Regions from separate parts of the Shewanella sp. 10N.286.52.B9 genome, predicted to be linked through region 2. Evidence: predicted binding sites of a transcription regulator. Region 2 holds the regulator's gene; the other holds the start of a gene.
What was found. The regulator LexA, encoded in region 2, represses DNA repair genes until DNA is damaged. The targets are predictions, from matches to a motif close to TACTGTATNNNNATACAGTA.
Positions count from the first base shown of each region.

Region 1 (9,799 bases), on a different contig from region 2:
TTGCCAGTTTTGATTGGTTAATATCTCAATGTCATTGGCGAGTAATGGACTAAGTAGGTCTTTATGGCCGCCAAGTACCAAAACTGGTGGCGATAGATCTAACTCGGTTGTCGCCTTACTCAATATTGCATAACTCTGTTGAATTAGGCTTTGCGCGTTATTATCAGCGCTTAACGTTGCGGCAAGTTTTGCCCCATTAAAGCGAGTACTACCCCCTGCGGCTAACATCACGGAGACCACATTAGGGGGAGTAGAAAATAAATTCATCAAAGCATGACCTTATCAAGATTACTTAACTCACCTTGCCGCTTAAGTCCGTGATGTAATACCCCGTGGCATTGAGACAAGATACTTAAGGCCACAGAACTTGGTAGCTCTCCGCCTAATGCCAGCCCTGCAGGGGCTGAGAAAAAGCCACTAAAATCATCAGTTGAAAGCTGACATTTTTGCAACACCTTATCTCTTCGATGAGTTGGCCCTAAAAGCGCGATATAAGCGAGGTTTGTTCCTTGCAATAGGCTTAATGCTGCAGCGTCCATATCCAAGTTATGATTCATAACTACGGCCGCATCAAGGTGTTGTATTTCTAACAAGTCTATCTGCGTTAGTGGTTTTTTACAAATCTTAGCATCTGGAAAATCATAGCCTCTTGCATACGCAGAGCGACTATCAAATACGCTGACTTGCCAGTCAAGCTGCTGCGCCATAGCCACCAAAGGCTGTGCATCCAACCCGCCACCAAACACCCCTAAATGAAATGGGCTTCTGACTGGGATACGTAACAAGTTGAGGTTATTGTCAGAACTCACGTCAGTAACAATACCAGTAATAATGTCTGCTGCAGTTTGCTTGTAAGCTATGTCATCAGCAACGAACTTACCTACGACTTGGCCAGCATGGCTATGATGCTCAACTATCGATAATTGGTACGAGCCTTTTTTACCTAGCGTCAGCTGGTGATGTAACTCGGCTAAGCCGAGGTAATGATTATCACCTAATAGCGGCACCATCATAATGTTGACCAAACCACCACAACCTAGTTGGTAACTGGTGTCATTTTCATCAGTGGCGTCATAGGTTAATTGCTGAACTTGCTGGGTTTGTATGGACTTTTGTGCGTGACGACGTAAGTCTGCTTCCAAGCAGCCACCACTTAACATGCCTAAGGTTTTCCCCAAAGGGTCAAACAGCATAATGGCGCCAGGTTTGCGGTATGAAGAACCTTCAACAGAAGTGATGACTGCTAAAGTCCAGTCTTGTTGCGGTTTTTCAGCCCAAGTGTCTAACAATGATAATAAATGATGTGCCATGAGTCCCTGCCAGCATGCTGATTGATATGAAAACACCGCTCAGCAGTAATTAATCAAAGCAGCATAAGTGCTTTAAGTGACTATAAGCTAGCAAAGCCGCTAAACAATGCAAAGCCTTATGGCACTTACCAAAGTATTAACTGTATTAATTTAAGGGCAGTAATAACTATGTTTGAACCAGCAAGTCAGGCTAGTCGCTGGTTTAAGGGATGTGAAGCTGGTGCAAGATAAAATGTAACGGTTTATGCCAATTTAGCTAGCAGTGTATTTTACTTTACACTGCTAGCTTGCTGCGTAAGCCACCGGGCAATATTCCCAGCAGCTAAATGAATACGCTTGAGCCTAGCCCAATAATTGATCAGCAACAAATGGATTATGCTGACGCTCTTCTTCAAAAGTCGACATAGGACCATGACCGGGTATAAAGGTTACTTTTTCCCCTAAAGGCCATAATTTTTGTGTAATTGAGTGGATTAGTTGTTGATGGTCCGATTGCGGAAAATCAGTGCGGCCAATGGAGCTTCTAAATAGCACATCACCAACCCATGCAAGGTTTGATTTATTAGAGTGAAACACCACATGTCCTGGAGTATGACCGGGACAATGCACCACCGATAAACGCTCTTCGCCAATGGTCACTTCATCGCCTTCATTTAAATATTGGCTAGGCTCAAACGAGTCAACATGCGCAAAACCAAAGTTCTGGCTTTGCTTTGCTAGCCCTTGTAGCCAAAATTGGTCAGCGATATGTGGGCCAATGATAGGAATATTAAGCTGATTAGCCAGTGTTTTCGCGCCGCCAACATGATCAATATGACCATGGGTTAATAAGATTTTTTCTAAGCTCAGACCTAACTTATTAACTTCAGTAATAATACGTTCAATGTCACCACCGGGATCGACAACGGCTGCCAGTTTGGTTTTTTCACACCAAATAACACTACAATTTTGTTGAAACGGGGTGACTGGAATGATTTGGTACTTCATTACTTCTATCCTCAAATTGAGAAAATTATCGCGACCAAGTTATTATGCGTTAAAGCTTAATAAAATGTTTGATCTATCTATAAGAATCAAAAAATAAAACCAATTAGTTGGTTTGAACACAAGCATTTTTACTGAGCTTGCATCGCTGCCCAAACAAATGAATAATTTAACATCACCACTTCATTTAATTAGCATCATATTTTCATTGTGACCAAGGACTAACCTTCATACAATACTACCTTTCTGAATCCTATTTTCACAGGCACACCATGCAAATTGACAGTATTCTTTCTGGGATCGTTTCCACAAAACACTTTTTTAGCGTTCCATTAGATTATCAGCAGCCCGAAGGTGAGCAATTATCAATTTTTGTTCGGGAAATCGTCAGTACAGAAAACCAAGATTTATCCTTACCCTATTTAGTGTATTTTCAAGGTGGACCGGGCTTTGGTGCAGTGCGCCCTGTTGAGAATAGTGGCTGGATAAAACGCGCCCTAAAAGAATATCGAGTGCTGTTGCTTGATCAGCGCGGCACCGGTCTTTCAAGCTTACTAAATAGCGCCACACTGGCGCATTTAACCGCGCACGAACAAGCCGATTATGTGTGCCACTTTAGAGCCGATAACATTGTTCGAGATGCTGAAGTAATTAGAGCTCAATTAGCAAATAATCAGCCATGGAGTATTTTAGGCCAAAGTTTTGGCGGCTTTTGTGTTTTACGCTATTTAAGCGCAGCGCCACAAGCACTAACTGAAGCCTTTATCACAGGTGGTATTCCATCATTAACCCGTCAAGCAGATGACGTCTATCAAGCAACCTATAAACGGGTACTTGCCAAAAACGCTGATTTTTATCATCGTTTCAAAGATGCTGAGTCATTAACAGCAGAACTGGCTGACTATATTGCTGATAATGACGTTTACCTTGCCACAGGCGAAAAACTCACCGTTGAGATGCTACAGCTGCTCGGGGTTAATATAGGTATGGAGCAAGGCCCTGAAGCCCTCTATTACTTACTTGAGCAAGCCATGATCGATACTGCCCAAGGTCGCACAATAAACCCGCTATTTTTGCATCAATTTAGTCAATTTTTGGATTACAACACCAACCCAATTTTCGCGTTATTGCATGAATCGATCTATTGCCAGCAGTTTCATCAACAAGGGGCTAATTGGTCAGCCCATAGAGTCAGAGAGCAGTTCCCTAAATTCAATTATCAACAAGGGCAGCGCTTACTGTTTACTGGCGAAATGATTTATCCATGGTTCTTTGAACAATTTAATCAGTTAAAGCCTCTCAAAGAGGTGGCAGAATTAATTGCGCAAAAATCAGATTGGAGCAATTTATACGATGTGGACGTGTTACTGCAAAACACCGTCCCGGTCACTGCGGCTATTTACAGTGAAGATATGTATGTTGATATGAATTACAGCCTTGAAACTGCGCAGCTAGTGAATAACCTCAGCTATTGGCTAACATCAGAATATGAGCATAATGGCATTCGTATGGATGGTGAGCATATTTTAGATAAACTCATTTCATTGAGCCGAAAGGATAGCATTCGATAACAAATGTAATTTAATGTTCAGTTTTAAATTGATTAATATTGAAGTCGATCACACTCCACAGCACGTCGACAGATTAAATTAATTTTCAGTTAAGTAAGTTCGGCCATAATCTAACCTGTTCCGCCCTTTATGTTGTGAACTAGTGAATTTTTATGAGTAAACCCTGATTCGGTTTACTCATTTTTTTTGCCTGAAATTCCGCTATTCCCTTTAAGAACAATCGAGTGCGAGCGATGCAATACCTGTATCCCATGATTTATTCATACAAACTCTCTTTTATCGGCTTATTTACTCGAGCTGCGCTTACGGGAAGTTTTAGCCGTAGAGGTTTTACTTGCTGCACCTTTGCGTTTATAGCCACTACTGGCGCGGCGTTTTTTATAGCCAGGCCCTTTAATCCCCTCAAGAGCTGTAGGTAATTGATTTGAAGCTTGCTCAATCAGTTGCTGTAATTGCGCTAACAATGGCTCCATAAAGGCATCATACCTAAGCTGCTTTTGACTTATGGCATCAAGGCTACTTTCCCACAGCGCAGTCATATCCGGTGTGGTGGCTGTTTCTGGTAATGAATGGATCAAGCCAACGCCAACTGGGGTGGCAATGATTGATTTACCCTGCCTTAATAAGTAACCGCGATTAAACAGTAATTCAATAATGCCTGCTCGGGTTGCCTCGGTGCCCAAGCCATCGGTGTCTTTTAGGATCTTCTTCACTTCAGGGTTAGTGACATAGCGATTGATACCCGTCATGGCGCCAAGCAGGGTCGCATCTGTAAAATGTTTTGGCGCTTGAGTGGTTTTTTCAAGCAATTCGCCACGCTCACAATGGAGTTGTTGACCTTTTTTCAGTGGCGGCAAAGTCACTAAATTTTCATCATCACTGCCATCTGCATTATCTTTACCCTGCATTTTCGCAAATAAACATTTCCAACCTAATGACAGTTCTTGCTTAGCTTTAGTGGTGAATAAGCCACCCGCAATGGTCACTTCAACTTGGGTTTCATCATAAATATAGGCGGGGTAAAACTGGGCTAAATACTGCCGTGCAATATGAGAATATAACTGCGACTCTTTGGCTGATAAGTTTGCCAAATTAGTGGTTTTTTCAGTGGGAATTATCGCGTGGTGAGCATCAACTTTACTGTCATTCCAGGCTTTGGACTTAAGCTTGGCATTAGGTTTATCTGCTTTAGCGGTTAAACCGGCATCATTACTTAATACTGCGCGAATAACTTGGGGTGCAAGGCCATGTTGCTCAGCAGGTAAATAGCGACTATCTGAGCGCGGATACGTAATTAATTTATGCCTTTCATATAGACTCTGACAGGTATCAAGCACCTCTTTAGCGCTCATGCCAAAACGCTTGGCCGCATCGATTTGCAGGCTGGATAAACTATAAGGCAATGGGGGGTTCTGACGCTTATTTTTTGACTCAAGCTTGGTCACTTCAGCAGCTTTGTTGGTTATCCGTCCCACCACATTTTCTGCTAAGCCTTTGGCGAGCACTCGCCCCTCTTCATCCATATATGGCTGACATGCTTCACTGGGTTTCCACTTAGCCGAAAAGCCTTCTTGGTTATCGGTCAGTAAATGCGCCAATACTTCATAAAAAGCTTTGGGCTGAAAATTGGCAATTTCTTCATCTCGCCTTACCACTAACCCCAGTACCGGGGTTTGCACTCGACCAACAGACAATACTCCCTGATAACCTACTTTTTTGCCTTGAATGGTATAAGCGCGGGTCATATTCATGCCATATAGCCAATCTGCGCGGCTGCGGGCTAAGGCTGAGGTAGATAAGGGGACAAACTCTTTATTAGTGCGCAATTGCCCTAAGGCGCGTTTTACCGCCGAAGGGTTAAGATCGCTAATAAGTAAACGCTGGGTTTGAGCAATCTTGTCGGCCTTTACACCTGCATAGGAAATGACTTCATCCACCAGCAGCTGCCCTTCTCTATCTGGATCGCCAGCATTAACTAAACTCGATGCTTGTTTGATGAGCTTTTTTAAGATGCTCAACTGTGAGCGGGTATTAGTTTTAGGTTTTAACTGCCATTTACTCGGCACTATGGGTAAATGGGCTAATTGCCATGATTTAAAAGCGGGATCATAGACATCTGGTTCTGCTTGCTCTAACAAATGCCCTATACACCAAGACACGCAATCCCCATTGGCGCTCATGATAAAACCATCACCTTTTTTATGAGGCTTTGGTAATACATCGGCAATAGCACGGCCTAGACTGGGTTTTTCAGCAATATAGAGCATCATAGATTTATTAGACTTTTAAAACACTGTATGAAATTACAGTGTAATTTAGCGAATAGCAAAAATAAGTGCAACTGTTAATGCAATGGCAGGTTTCTTAGAAAGATAATCTGCCACTCAAAATACTAGGCTAAAGCATCAAAAAACACGCTTTTAAGGCGCTAAACTTAACCAAAAACAACCAATAAAAATTTACTTTAATTTGTGATCTTAATGCAAAAACACATCGGGAGATTAAGCTTTAATTCAGAATGTTCAGCTAGGAGGTTTATATTCAAACTATTGAATATAAACAATTAAACTAGTAATACTCCTAGTTTGTGATCTAGTCAACAGTTGCCAAGCAATCTTTACATTACGCTCCAATTACCCATTAAGAGGTAAGAAAAACATTTTGGAGTATGAGATGAAATTAATGAGCAAATGTCGTGTTGCTTTACTTGTGGCTACTGCACTGGGGATGAGTGCTTGTAATGATGGTAAAGATGGAAACGATGGCCTACCTGGCGAACCTGGTGCACCTTGGGTGCCACCAGTAGTGACCACATCAGCAGTAGCAAAAGTCATGGAATGGCAATATGCCGAGGGTGTCGTGAATGTTGAATTTTCGGTGGAGAACCAAGATGGGGTTCCAGTAGAAGATTTAGATAAAGTCCAGTTAATGTCAACCATCAAAAATGAAGCAGGTTTACTTGCTGACACTGTTGATGTGACTTGGGTTGCGGGTGATGATAACGCACCGGGTACGCTAACTCACGCTGGTGAGGGTATTTATAACCTTTCTATGCCACATGAAGCTGCGACATCTGAATCAATTGGTACTGGCTATATTCGACCAGGTAATGGCGAAAATGGTATGCCACGTACTAAACGCGTGATGTTTACCAAAAACGATTCTTATGCACAAGTTAGCACCACTGACGATGCTAAATGTGTCGCCTGTCACGGTGAATTTGAAGATGCTACTGGCAACGCAACTTGGGGTTGGCATCAACATCACCATGCAATCGACAATGACCAAGAAGTGGTTGTCGTTGAAGCATGTCTAGTTTGTCACACTCAAACTGAACAAAAAGATGGCGGCTGGGCTGAAAACACCATGGCAATGCTAGGACATGGTAAATTAGCTGATGGCGAAGGTGGTTATTTAGCTTCTGGCCACGAAGCATTAGCTAAGAGAATGTCCTCAGAAGATCCAAGTGAGAGTGCTTACTCAATGGATAAGTACCGCTGTTCAACGTGTCACATTGACGATGTGGTATTTACAGCATCTCTCAATGGCTGTGCAACCTGTCATGCTGATTTACAAGATAAAGATTTAACTGTTAATCACAGTAACTTTACTGACCTTGATTGTGCAAGCTGTCACAATTCGTTCCAACATGAACATGAAAACGGTGCAAATCGTGATGAAGCATTAAACCGCTATAACTTTGAAGTTATTTCTGTTGTTCGTAGTGAAGATAAAGCGACGATTGAAGTCACTGCAAAAGCGACTGATAGCGAAGGTAAGGTTGTTGATATCTTAGCAATCGAAAAAACAGATGCAGAACCAAAAGGTTGGGCTACTGTCATGAAAAACGGCGAGGCAATGTTGCCTGGTCGTGACGCAGGACATGTAGCACGTTCTAAATCGACTCGTGCTGGCGACGACAATACCACGGTTTATATCATCGAACATGCTCTACCATATGAAGAAGGTGAAGAATTATTTGGTGGTGTCGATGGTAGTGTTTATTACACTCATCGCTGGGGATACTCTGCTAATGCCCCTATCTCGGTATCGAACATCAAAGACGTCCGTCGTACTAGCTCTGACGGTCTAAAGTGTCTTTCTTGTCATACTGAAGGTCTAGATGGGCACGGTAGTAAGCGTGGTGGCTTCGATTTAGGCGGTGACTCATGTGTACAATGTCATTCCGCTTATAACTGGGAACCTGCTAGAGAAGGTGAAGATTATGCGATGGCGTGGGGACCATTGGTTCACAACATGCACTTTGGAGCATACAAGCAAGACCGAGGTCTAAATGACATGCCAACAACCGACAGAAACATGCCGGTAGACTGTCAAGCTTGTCACACTGGTATGATTGACCTTGAAGATGTAGCACCAGCAGTTGTGTTAAACGGTATGGATGAAAGCAGTGTTTACGGTATCACGGCGATTTCTGCTAACTGTGCCACTTGTCATACAGGTGATGCTGCGAAAAATCACATGATACAACAAGGTGGTGATTTCGATGTGGTTATCACGCCAGAAGCTGATCACACTCACACGGGTGAAAGTGGCGACTTTGCCGTATTTGACCCTGCACCTATCACTGAATCATGTTCTGTATGTCATTCCCCTGCAAGACTAGCTGAAGCTCATAATTACTAATATTTTTATATTAATAATCTGAGATTGATTCATCATCAATAAACCGAGCAAAATGCCTGAAGTGATTCAGGCATTTTTTTATCTGTAGTACTAGTTTCGATTACTGAAGGAAAAGAAAAACAAAAAAGCCAGCGGCTAGCTGGCTTTAATCAGTTACTTAGAAAGTATCGTTTAAGGATGACAAACGTTATGCATTTCTAAGTTAGTACCAATGTCTTTATTATTGGCTTTGGCATCATCATTTCGCAGTTGAGTCAGGTGATCCAAGTACGCCTGGTCAACATCGTTAGTGATGTAATGACCATCAAATACTGAGGTTTCAAAGCGCTTAATTTCTGGATTTTCCATTCCAACGGCTTCAACCAAGTCTGATAAGTCTTGGAAGATAATCCCATCAGCGCCGATGATTTTAGCGATTTCATCAGCATCACGGCCATGAGCAATCAACTCATTGGTGGTTGGCATATCAATACCGTAGACATTCGGGAAGCGAATTTCAGGTGCTGCTGAAGCAAAATACACTTTCTTAGCCCCAGCTTCACGAGCCATTTCAATGATTTGCTCAGAGGTGGTACCACGAACAATTGAGTCGTCAACTAACAATACGTTCTTACCAGTAAACTCAGTTTTAATCGCGTTTAGCTTACGGCGAACAGATTTCTTACGCTCTTGCTGACCCGGCATAATAAAAGTACGGCCAATATAGCGGTTTTTAACAAAACCTTGGCGATATGGCAGGTCCATTCCACGAGCAATTTCTAGGGCGATATCACACGAGGTTTCAGGAATTGGGATCACCACGTCAATATCATAATCTTCCCATTCCTTTTGAATTTTTGCGCCTAATTTAGCCCCCATGTTTACACGGCTGGCATAGACAGACACTTTATCAATACTCGAGTCTGGACGAGCGAAATAGACGAATTCAAAAATACAAGGTGCATAGCTTGGCTCAACCGCACATTGGCGAGTAAATAGTTGACCATCAAGTGAAATATAAACTGCTTCGCCTGGCGCAACGTCGCGCATCACTTCAAAGCCAACTGCATCAAGTGCCACTGATTCAGAGGCGACCATGTATTCGGTACCTGTTGGGGTTTCGTTCTTACCAAGTACTAAAGGACGGATCCCAAATGGGTCACGAAATGCCACTAAGCCTTGGCCAATAATCATCGCCGCAGCAGCATAAGCACCGCGAGTTTGTGCATGAACTTTCGCTATTGCATCAAAAACTTCATCAGCGCTTAAGGTTAAGCTGCGGGTTTCTTGCAGTTCATCAGCAAGCAA
Region 1 is NZ_MCTY01000181.1:24,937-34,735, forward strand. Features, by position in the region: gene BCU91_RS13080 (nucleotidyltransferase family protein) at 1-267, opposite strand, end outside; gene BCU91_RS13085 (XdhC/CoxI family protein) at 267-1,310, opposite strand; gene BCU91_RS13090 (MBL fold metallo-hydrolase) at 1,653-2,297, opposite strand; gene BCU91_RS13095 (alpha/beta fold hydrolase) at 2,567-3,865, shown strand; gene BCU91_RS13100 (DNA topoisomerase III) at 4,150-6,135, opposite strand; gene BCU91_RS13105 (hypothetical protein) at 6,539-8,512, shown strand; gene purF (amidophosphoribosyltransferase) at 8,684-9,799, opposite strand, start outside.
Region 1: a site for LexA is predicted at 6,157-6,176, ahead of BCU91_RS13100 (DNA topoisomerase III). Genes of this name have one in related genera too.

Region 2 (9,799 bases):
AAAATTAGTTATTACCCATGTTCCATTGTGACACTATCAACAATGGTTTTTCGAACAGATAAACGCAGCATACCATTGGCATGATCACGTATTCGGATGACTTCAAATTGATTATCGTTAGCGGATAAATACCCTAATTCTTTTAATTTCACACTCAAATTATTGTAGAGCTTTTTATCATAAAACTCAGGCGCAGTAATTCCATGTAAAGCACCTAAACGCTGAGCCAATAAATGGCTGGCGCTTTCTAAATCAGAACGCTCAATTTCTGGTTTGTAAGCCAGTAAATTAAAGATAATCGCGTAACGCTGTAGGGTCTCACTGACCGTGGCGGACAATAACATTAACTGAGTGACATTACTTTGATTGACTTCAAAGTGATCGCTACCGGAAATTAGCTTTTGTTCAACAAACAAATCAAGCACTTGATCCACATAGGCACTTAAATCTTCAATGCCCATAAACAGCTCAGCTTTCAATAATGGGTAAAAATCATTAACAATTTGCTGGATTTTTTCTCGGCTAAATTCTTCATATTGCACCAAGCAACTGGCGATTAATGAAGGCACTGCCATTAGATGAATTATGTTATTGCGATAATAGCTCATCGCAATCACTGAGCTATCTTCAATTGCGATAATTTCGCCGATGGCATCTGTGGTTGAGGTAAATTTATTCAGCGACAAACATTGCTCAACTAGGTCATGAGCTGAGCCCTCAGCCACCGACGCATACTCAGTATAAGGAACATCCTTTAAGATTTTCAGGTAGAGGTCTAGCTGGGTTTCAAGCTCACTGCGCTGCAGGGCGTTTTGCTCTGAAGCCAGCAGCGCCATACTTGCTAATGTCACCGAACTCGCTGCGGCGGCGCCATTGATGTTAGTCATCACTTTATTGGCCAATACATTTACTGCTGGCGTTAACCATGATGGCTTTTGATCCGGATCTTGAGCAATTTCTTCACGCCAATTTGGCGATTGTTGATTTAAAAATTGCTGCACATTGATTGGCTCGCCAAAGTTAACGTAACCTTGGCCAAAGTTGCCTAATTTACGCAGCGCACCAAAGACCTGCCACACTGATTCTTTTTGCTTTTTCTTACCGCTTAACTCTTTATGATAGGTGGACACTTCCATCACATGATCATAACCAAGATAAACTGGCACTAAGGTTACTGGGCGTTCAATGCCCCGCAGTACACAGTTAACTGTCATCGCTAACATGCCGGTCTTAGGCGCTAATAAACGACCGGTACGAGAACGACCACCTTCGGTGAAGTATTCAACCGAATAGCCTTTAGCAAATAACTGATCTAAATACTCACGAAACACTGCGGTATAAAGTTTATTACCGTTAAAGCTACGACGAATAAAGAAAGCACCACCACGGCGGAACATAGGGCCTGCTGGCCAAAAGTTTAAATTAATACCGGCGGCAATATGCGGCGGCACCATGCCTTGGTAATACAAAATATACGACAGCAGTAGGTAATCCATGTGGCTACGATGGCAAGGCACATAGACAATTTCATGACCATCATGATGCAGCTTACGCACTTTTTCAGCGCTTTTAATGCTAATACCGCTGTATAACTTATTCCACAACCAAGTAAGAAAGCGCTCAGCAATACGCACTAAGCTGTCTGAGTAATCCGCTGCAATTTCATCTAAATACTGAATAGCTTTTTCGCGGGCTTTGTCTTCAGGAATTTTTTTATTAAGCGCTTCTTCTTTTATCGCTTGAGCAATGGCATCAGACTTTAATAATGAGTTGAACATTGCCTGACGATTTGGCAGTTGTGGGCCTGTCATCACTTTACGTTGGCGTCTAAAGTGCACTCGCGCCACACGGATAAGTTTATGCGCAATACTGACATCTGTGCCGTGTTCATCAGCCATATAACGTAGCGACATAGCATTTGAAAATTGAATAAAGCTATGGCGACCTAAGAACAAAATCATCAACCATTTACGTAACCAGGTCGGGTTTTCACGCTCAAATACGGCTGCGGTCATGGTGTCATCTTCTTTACCAGGGATACGTCCCCAATACAGACTCACTGGCACCAATTGAATATCAAGTTGATCATTTTTTTTATGTAAGGCTAATAAGCTGGTGAAGTTATCAACAAATTTTTCGCCACTTAAACGCTTGCCAAATAGAGGCTTACGACCTTCAATACACACAATTCTAGGGGTATTTAAGCCATCAACGTCTAGTCGCTCATAAGGGCTCGGTAAGCCATATTTGGCGGTCACTTCATTTAATGCCGCAATATCACTGAGTGATTCTGTCTTCATCACATAGACCACTGGTTTATCTGGGTCTAAGTTCAGATCGGCAAAGGGATCTTCAGGCACAACAACCGTGTGCACCATCAGTTTTTGAATCCAACGTAATGATTTTGCTATGATTGAGTCAGGTTTTAACATGAGTGTTCGCATATTCAACATCAATTAATTGGCCATAGAATACCAGATAATGGTTCAGTTTCACTAACAAGGGTCTATACAGAGAATATTTGTTCAGTAAAAATAGCCATATCCGAATAACAACCAACCTATTTTCAATCAACACTACTGTATAAATATACTGTTTAAACAAACGATGTGAGAAATAGCCAATTTCATCGGTTTAAAAAGCTGACTTACCTTCATTAACTAAATAATTAAATTACATATACTTAACCGTGCCCCCATATATAGCCAACAAGAATTAGATGATAATAGTTAAATTAATTTGGTTAATACTTGCGCGACCACCGATACTGTATATAATGACAGTCACTGTATAAAAAAACAGGAATCAATATGAGACCTTTAACGCCACGCCAAGCTGAAATATTAGAGCTAATTAAATGTAATATCGCCGAAACAGGTATGCCGCCAACTCGTGCAGAAATTGCAACTCGATTAGGCTTCAAAAGCGCCAATGCCGCTGAAGAACACTTAAAAGCACTGGCAAAAAAAGGCTGTATTGAAATTATTCCTGGTACCTCTCGCGGGATCCGCATGGTGCAGGTGGAGGAGGAAGTTGAAGCAGGCTTACCACTTATCGGCCAAGTTGCTGCAGGTGAACCTATCCTTGCTCAAGAGCATGTTGAACAGTATTTCCAAGTTGACCCAGAAATGTTTAAGCCCAATGCTAATTTCTTACTACGCGTTCGTGGCGACAGTATGAAAGACATTGGTATTTTAGAGGGCGACTTATTAGCAGTGCATAAAATGCAAACTGCCACCAATGGTCAAGTTGTAGTGGCACGTCTTGAAGACGATGTAACCGTGAAAAGATTTGAAAAGAAAGGCAATATTATTTATTTACATGCTGAAAATGCAGAATATGAGCCGATTAAAGTTGATTTAAGTTGCCAAAACCTAACGATTGAAGGGCTTGCTGTTGGCGTTATTCGTAATGGAGGTTGGTTATGAACACATTAATAGGCAATGCACCGCGTCACCCTGGATTATGGGTAGATATGGCATCTGATCCCTTACCCACTAAACAAGGGATTGAAACCAAGCGCACCCAAAACCAAGGCTTAACTGAATTGACTCAATTATGCAGTCAGTTAGCCATTTTAAGTCAGCAAGGCCGTTGGATTGTACTGATTAATCCGCCGCATATCGGTTATAAGCAAATTCTTGCTAATGCCAATGTTCGTATGGACAGAGTATTGTTAGTTCACACCAAAGATGAAGTCGAAACCCTGTGGGCGATGGAAAAAGCGCTCACTAACGGTACTTCAAGTGCAGTAATTACTTGGACACCACCATTAGATGCCCGCGACAATCGCCGCATTCAATTGGTTGCCAAAAATGCCTTAGCCCAAGGGCTTATCATTGAAGATGTAAATACTCACTTACCTGAAGGCGACCCATTAACGCAAACTTTAGCAGTACCGACTCGGGTAAACCTTACCTCGTTTCACTAGTAAAATATGACTAAAAAAGCCCTTCACTACGCTGAGGGGCTTTTTTTTGCACTTTTTTCAGCAAATTAGATGATAAAGTGATCTTGATCAATATTTAATCTCCAAGTAATGTAGTTAACAAGGTAGTAACAATTTATCGTACTGCCGAGAATAAATGTCAAAAAGATACAAACGCTATTAAAAGATTGAGCTGGTACCGTGCGGTATAGAAAGCCTTGAATGTAAAGCGTCAAATATAATTGATAAGTTCAGTATTAGGTACAAGTGTGGCACCGTAACGTAATAACATAATTGAGTTTTCAAGCTCAAAGCCACCGTGTACTTTGAAATGATCAAACTTTTTCGGGTATGAAAAGTTTGCATAGAGCAGAGTATTACTGTGTGGCTTTTCTTTGTAATTGCAATTCGCAATTAGCAGAGGAGTAGTCTTGTGAAGCGATTGTTGTACGGATTAATGGTGGCGTTGCTTGCAACCCCACTCACAGCGGCAGAGATGCCCTTAAACATGACTCAAGGTGTAACAGAGATCAGTGGCCAGGTTTACGACCTGCATATGATTATTTTGTATATCTGTTGCGCCATTGGTGTCGTGGTCTTTGGGATCATGATTTATTCCATGATCTATCACAGAAAATCTAAGGGTGCAGTTGCAGCCGACTTTCATGACAGTACCAAGGTTGAAATAGCTTGGACAGTATTGCCATTTCTAATCCTAATTGGCATGGCAATCCCAGCAACAAAAACGCTGATTGCTATGGAAGATCCCAGCGATGCTGAACTGACAGTCAAAGTGACGGGCTCTCAATGGAAATGGCATTACAGCTATTTCAATGAAGATGTCGAGTTTTTCAGTTTATTATCTACCCCAGCAGACCAAATTACTGGCACCGCAGATAAAACCGACACCTATCTTTTAGAGGTCGATAAGCCGCTGGTTTTACCAATAAATCGTAAAGTACGTTTTTTAATGACCTCGGATGACGTTATCCACTCTTGGTGGGTACCAGCATTTGCCGTTAAAAAAGATGCAAATCCTGGTTTCATCAATGAAGCTTGGACTAAAATCGATAAAATAGGTACTTATCGAGGCCAATGTGCCGAACTATGCGGTAAAGATCATGGCTTTATGCCTATTGTTGTTGAAGCCGTTTCTGAAGCAGACTTTGACCAATGGCTAATCGACCAAAAGCAATTTGCTGCTGATGCTAAAGCCGCTGCACAAGCCTCACTGAGCCAAACCCTTAGCTATGACGAGTTAATGGCCCAAGGCGAACAAATCTACATGGGTCGCTGCGCGGCTTGCCACCAACCTAATGGTGCTGGTTTACCTGGCGTCTTCCCTTCCCTAATTGGCAGTCCAATGATTAAAGGCCCAGTGTCTGGCCATATCGATATTGTCGTTAATGGTAAGCCTGGCACTGCGATGCAAGCGTTTGCCAAGCAGCTAACGGCAACTGAAATTGCTGCAGTAGTCACTTATGAGCGTAATGCTTGGGGTAATGACTCTGGCGATACCGTGCAAGCGGCTGATGTGAGTGGCAATGGGACAAATTCTAGCGCTACACCAACCACTGCTGACGCTCCTAGTGCAGGCACTTCTACCGCAGACACGTCAACGCCTGTGACTTTACCAGCAAGCTTACCTACAGCTGAACAACTTGAAGACACTGCAACACAAGCTGTGACTGAAGCGGCAACACAAGCAGCAGAAGTTAAAGCTGTGGTATTGGATGACTTGACGATGGATGAGTTAATGACCATGGGCGAGCAAGTCTATATGACTAGCTGCGCTGCATGTCACCAAGCTGCTGGTACTGGCTTACCTGGCGCGTTCCCTTCATTAGTAGGCAGCCCACTCATCGTCGGTCCAGTGACGGATCATCTTAATATTGTCATCAATGGTAAACCTGGCACGGCAATGCAAGCATTTAACTCGCTACTTACGCCACAACAGCTTGCTGCAGTGGTGACTTATGAGCGAAATGCCTGGGGTAATAACTCTGGCGATGCAGTTCAGGCTGCTGATGTTGTTGGTCACGGAAAGTAAGGGATTAAAATGAGCACAATTACACAAGATTCACCAGCCGCTCACGACGATCACCATGATGACCATCATCATGGGGCGCCAAAAGGCATTATGCGCTGGGTTTTAACCACTAACCATAAAGATATTGGTTCAATGTATCTGTGGTTTAGTTTCATTATGTTTTTAACCGGCGGCGCAATGGCCATGGTCATTCGTGCTGAGTTATTCCAACCCGGTTTACAGTTAGTTGAACCTAACTTTTTTAACCAAATGACCACAGTCCATGGCTTGATTATGGTATTTGGCGCAGTCATGCCAGCCTTTACCGGCTTAGCTAACTGGCTCATTCCAATGATGATTGGTGCGCCAGATATGGCACTACCGCGGATGAATAACTGGAGCTTTTGGATTTTACCTTTCGCGTTTGCGATTCTACTTAGCTCGCTATTTATGGAAGGTGGAGGCCCCAACTTTGGCTGGACTTTCTATGCACCACTGTCAACAACCTATAGCCCTGATAGCACAGCATTATTTGTGTTCTCAGTTCACATTATGGGCATAAGCTCGATCATGGGTGCTATTAACGTGGTGGTGACCATTGTTAATATGCGTGCTCCGGGTATGACTTGGATGAAGCTGCCATTGTTCGTCTGGACTTGGCTGATTACCGCCTTCTTGCTAATAGCAGTGATGCCGGTATTGGCAGGTGTAGTAACCATGGTACTGACTGATAAATACTTTGCCACCAGCTTCTTTGATGCTGCTGGCGGCGGCGACCCTGTGATGTTCCAGCATATTTTCTGGTTCTTTGGCCACCCCGAAGTCTACATCATGATTTTACCTTCATTCGGGATTATCTCGGCCATTATTCCCACCTTTAGCCGTAAAAAGCTTTTCGGTTATGCCTCCATGGTATACGCCACCTCAAGTATTGCGATTTTGTCCTTCCTAGTTTGGGCGCATCACATGTTCACCACCGGGATGCCAGTATTTGCAGAGCTATTCTTCATGTACTGCACCATGTTAATCGCAGTACCTACTGGGGTGAAAGTGTTTAACTGGGTTGCAACTATGTGGCGCGGCTCAATCACCTTCGAAACCCCGATGCTGTTCGCCATTGCATTCATCATCTTATTCACCATCGGTGGCTTCTCTGGCTTGATGCTAGCGATCACCCCAGCGGATTTCCAATACCATGATACTTACTTTGTGGTAGCGCATTTTCATTATGTACTGGTTACTGGCGCAGTATTCTCCATTATGGCTGCAGCATATTACTGGCTACCGAAATGGACAGGATACATGTATAGCGAAACATTAGGTCGTTGGCATTTCTGGTGCAGTGTTATTTCAGTGAATGTACTGTTTTTCCCAATGCACTTTTTAGGCTTAGCAGGCATGCCACGTCGTATTCCAGACTATGCAATTCAATTTGCTGACGTAAACCAAATTGTCTCTATTGGTGGTTTTGCCTTTGGTTTATCACAACTGATTTTCCTCGCTGTGGTACTGAAATGTATCAAGGGCGGCGAAAAAGCTGTGGATAAGCCATGGGAAGGTGCTGAAGGGTTAGAGTGGACTATTGCCAGTCCTGCGCCTTATCACTCATTTACCACCCCACCAGAGGTTAAATGATATGAGCCAGCCAACAAAATCAAACCGTAATTTACTTATTGGCCTAGTACTGGGTTCAATAGGTATGTTCGGCTTTGGTTTTGCGCTAGTGCCTTTGTATGACGTGCTTTGCGATGCCTTGGGGATTAATGGAAAAACCCAAAGTACTGCCAGCAGTTATGAGGCTGTGGTGATTGATAAAGACCGTACTGTAACCATTGAGTTTATTGCCCAAGTACAAAGCAATATGCCGTGGGAGTTTGTGCCAAAAGTGAACCGCATGCAGGTTCACCCCGGCGAACTCACACGTACTGCGTTTTTAGCGAAAAACTTATCTTCAAATAACCTCGTAGGCCAAGCAATACCCTCGGTATCGCCAGGCCAAGGCGCGGCTTATTTTAATAAGACCGAGTGCTTTTGCTTCAATCAGCAACCCCTAGCAGCAATGGCCGATGCTGAATTACCGTTAATTTTTTACGTGGATGCGGATTTACCTGAATCCATTAACACTTTGACTCTCTCTTATACCCTCTATGATATTACAGACAAGCAGACTGCAGCCATAGAGCAAGGAGCAGCAAGATGACAACAAAACATGAAAACTACTACGTGCCAGCGCAAAGTATCTGGCCAATTACCGGCGCTATCGGATTATTTCTGATTGCATTTGGCGCAGGTACCTACATCCAACAACTTTCAACTGAAGAATCTTCTGGCGGCTACACCCTAATCGCGGGTATTGCTGTAATTATATTTATGCTGTTTGGCTGGTTTAAAAATATCATTGATGAGTCAATGTCAGGTTTATATTCAGCGCAAATGGATCGCTCTTTTAGACAAGGCATGAGCTGGTTTATTTTCTCAGAAATCATGTTTTTCGGGGCATTTTTTGGGGCATTGTTTTACGCTCGAATGGTAGCAATACCTTGGCTCGGCGGTGCATCAAATAATGCCATGACCCATGAGGTATTGTGGCCAACATTTGAAGCCATTTGGCCGCTAGTGAAAACCCCAGATGGTACCACCACTGAAGCCATGGGTTGGGGCGGATTGCCGCTGTATAACACCCTCATTCTACTGACCTCTTCAGTCACCTTGCACTTTGCCCATGTGTCGTTAGAAAAATCAAAACGTGGCGCACTGAAGGTTTGGTTAGGACTGACTATTTTGCTGGGTATCGGCTTCTTGTTTTTACAAGTTGAAGAGTATGTCCATGCCTACCAAGAAATGGGGCTCACACTCACCTCAGGGATTTATGGTAACACCTTCTTTTTGCTAACTGGCTTTCACGGTATGCACGTCACCTTAGGCACAGTATTTCTAATAATCCTGTTCTTTAGAGTATTGAAAGGTCACTTCACCCCAGATAATCATTTCGCCTTTCAATCCGGAAGTTGGTATTGGCATTTTGTTGATGTGGTGTGGTTATGCTTATTTATTTTCGTGTACGTCTTATAAGGCTGCAAAGCTAATAAGGTCTAGGATTTGGGCTTATCCAGCCAAATCCTAAGGCCAGTAACAATAACAACATCACTAACGCAGAAAAGATCACTCGACGACCTAAATATTGGCTCATAGATTGTTTATTTTCCGCTTTAACCATAATAAATAGGGCTCTGGCTAAATTAAATAATATGAATACAAGCAGCAGTACTAAAACAAGCTTGAAAATAACTAAGGTATCTAAGGTTCCCACGGGCTCTCCTTTGCGCGTTTGGCGACTTTCTACTGGGTTATTGCTAGTTGTTACTGTGAGTGTGTTTTCTATTTTGGTCAAGCTCGGTTTATGGCAACTTGATAGAGGAATTCAAAAACAAGCTTGGCAAGCCACCTTAAGTGAAAGGCAAGCGTCCAGTGAATTGGATTACCACACTTTTTTAACGCTAGATAGCAGCGGTCCACTAACGGGTTATCGCATTAACGTCACCGCTAAGCCCGTTAATGAACAAATATTACTGCTTGATAATCAAGTTTATAACGGCCAAGTGGGTTATCTGGCTTATCAAGTATTTGCAATATCAGCCACAGAGCCATGGCTACTGGTTGAACTAGGCTTTACTGCAGCGAATAAAGACCGCCGCATATTACCCGATTTAGCGCCATTGCCTGCGGCGCAATATCAGCTCACAGGTCGAGTGTATCAGCGCCAAACCAATCCCTTAAGTGACCAACTTTATGTGGAACAATTTACAGTAGAAAACCGTGACGTGATCCGTTTTCAAAATTTA
Region 2 is NZ_MCTY01000198.1:28,461-38,259, reverse strand. Features, by position in the region: gene plsB (glycerol-3-phosphate 1-O-acyltransferase PlsB) at 12-2,432, opposite strand; gene lexA (transcriptional repressor LexA) at 2,811-3,428, shown strand; gene BCU91_RS15625 (SulA-like leucine-rich domain-containing protein) at 3,425-3,931, shown strand; gene coxB (cytochrome c oxidase subunit II) at 4,362-5,978, shown strand; gene ctaD (cytochrome c oxidase subunit I) at 5,988-7,592, shown strand; gene BCU91_RS15610 (cytochrome c oxidase assembly protein) at 7,594-8,157, shown strand; gene BCU91_RS15605 (cytochrome c oxidase subunit 3) at 8,154-9,029, shown strand; gene BCU91_RS15600 (DUF2909 family protein) at 9,040-9,267, opposite strand; gene BCU91_RS15595 (SURF1 family protein) at 9,278-9,799, shown strand, end outside.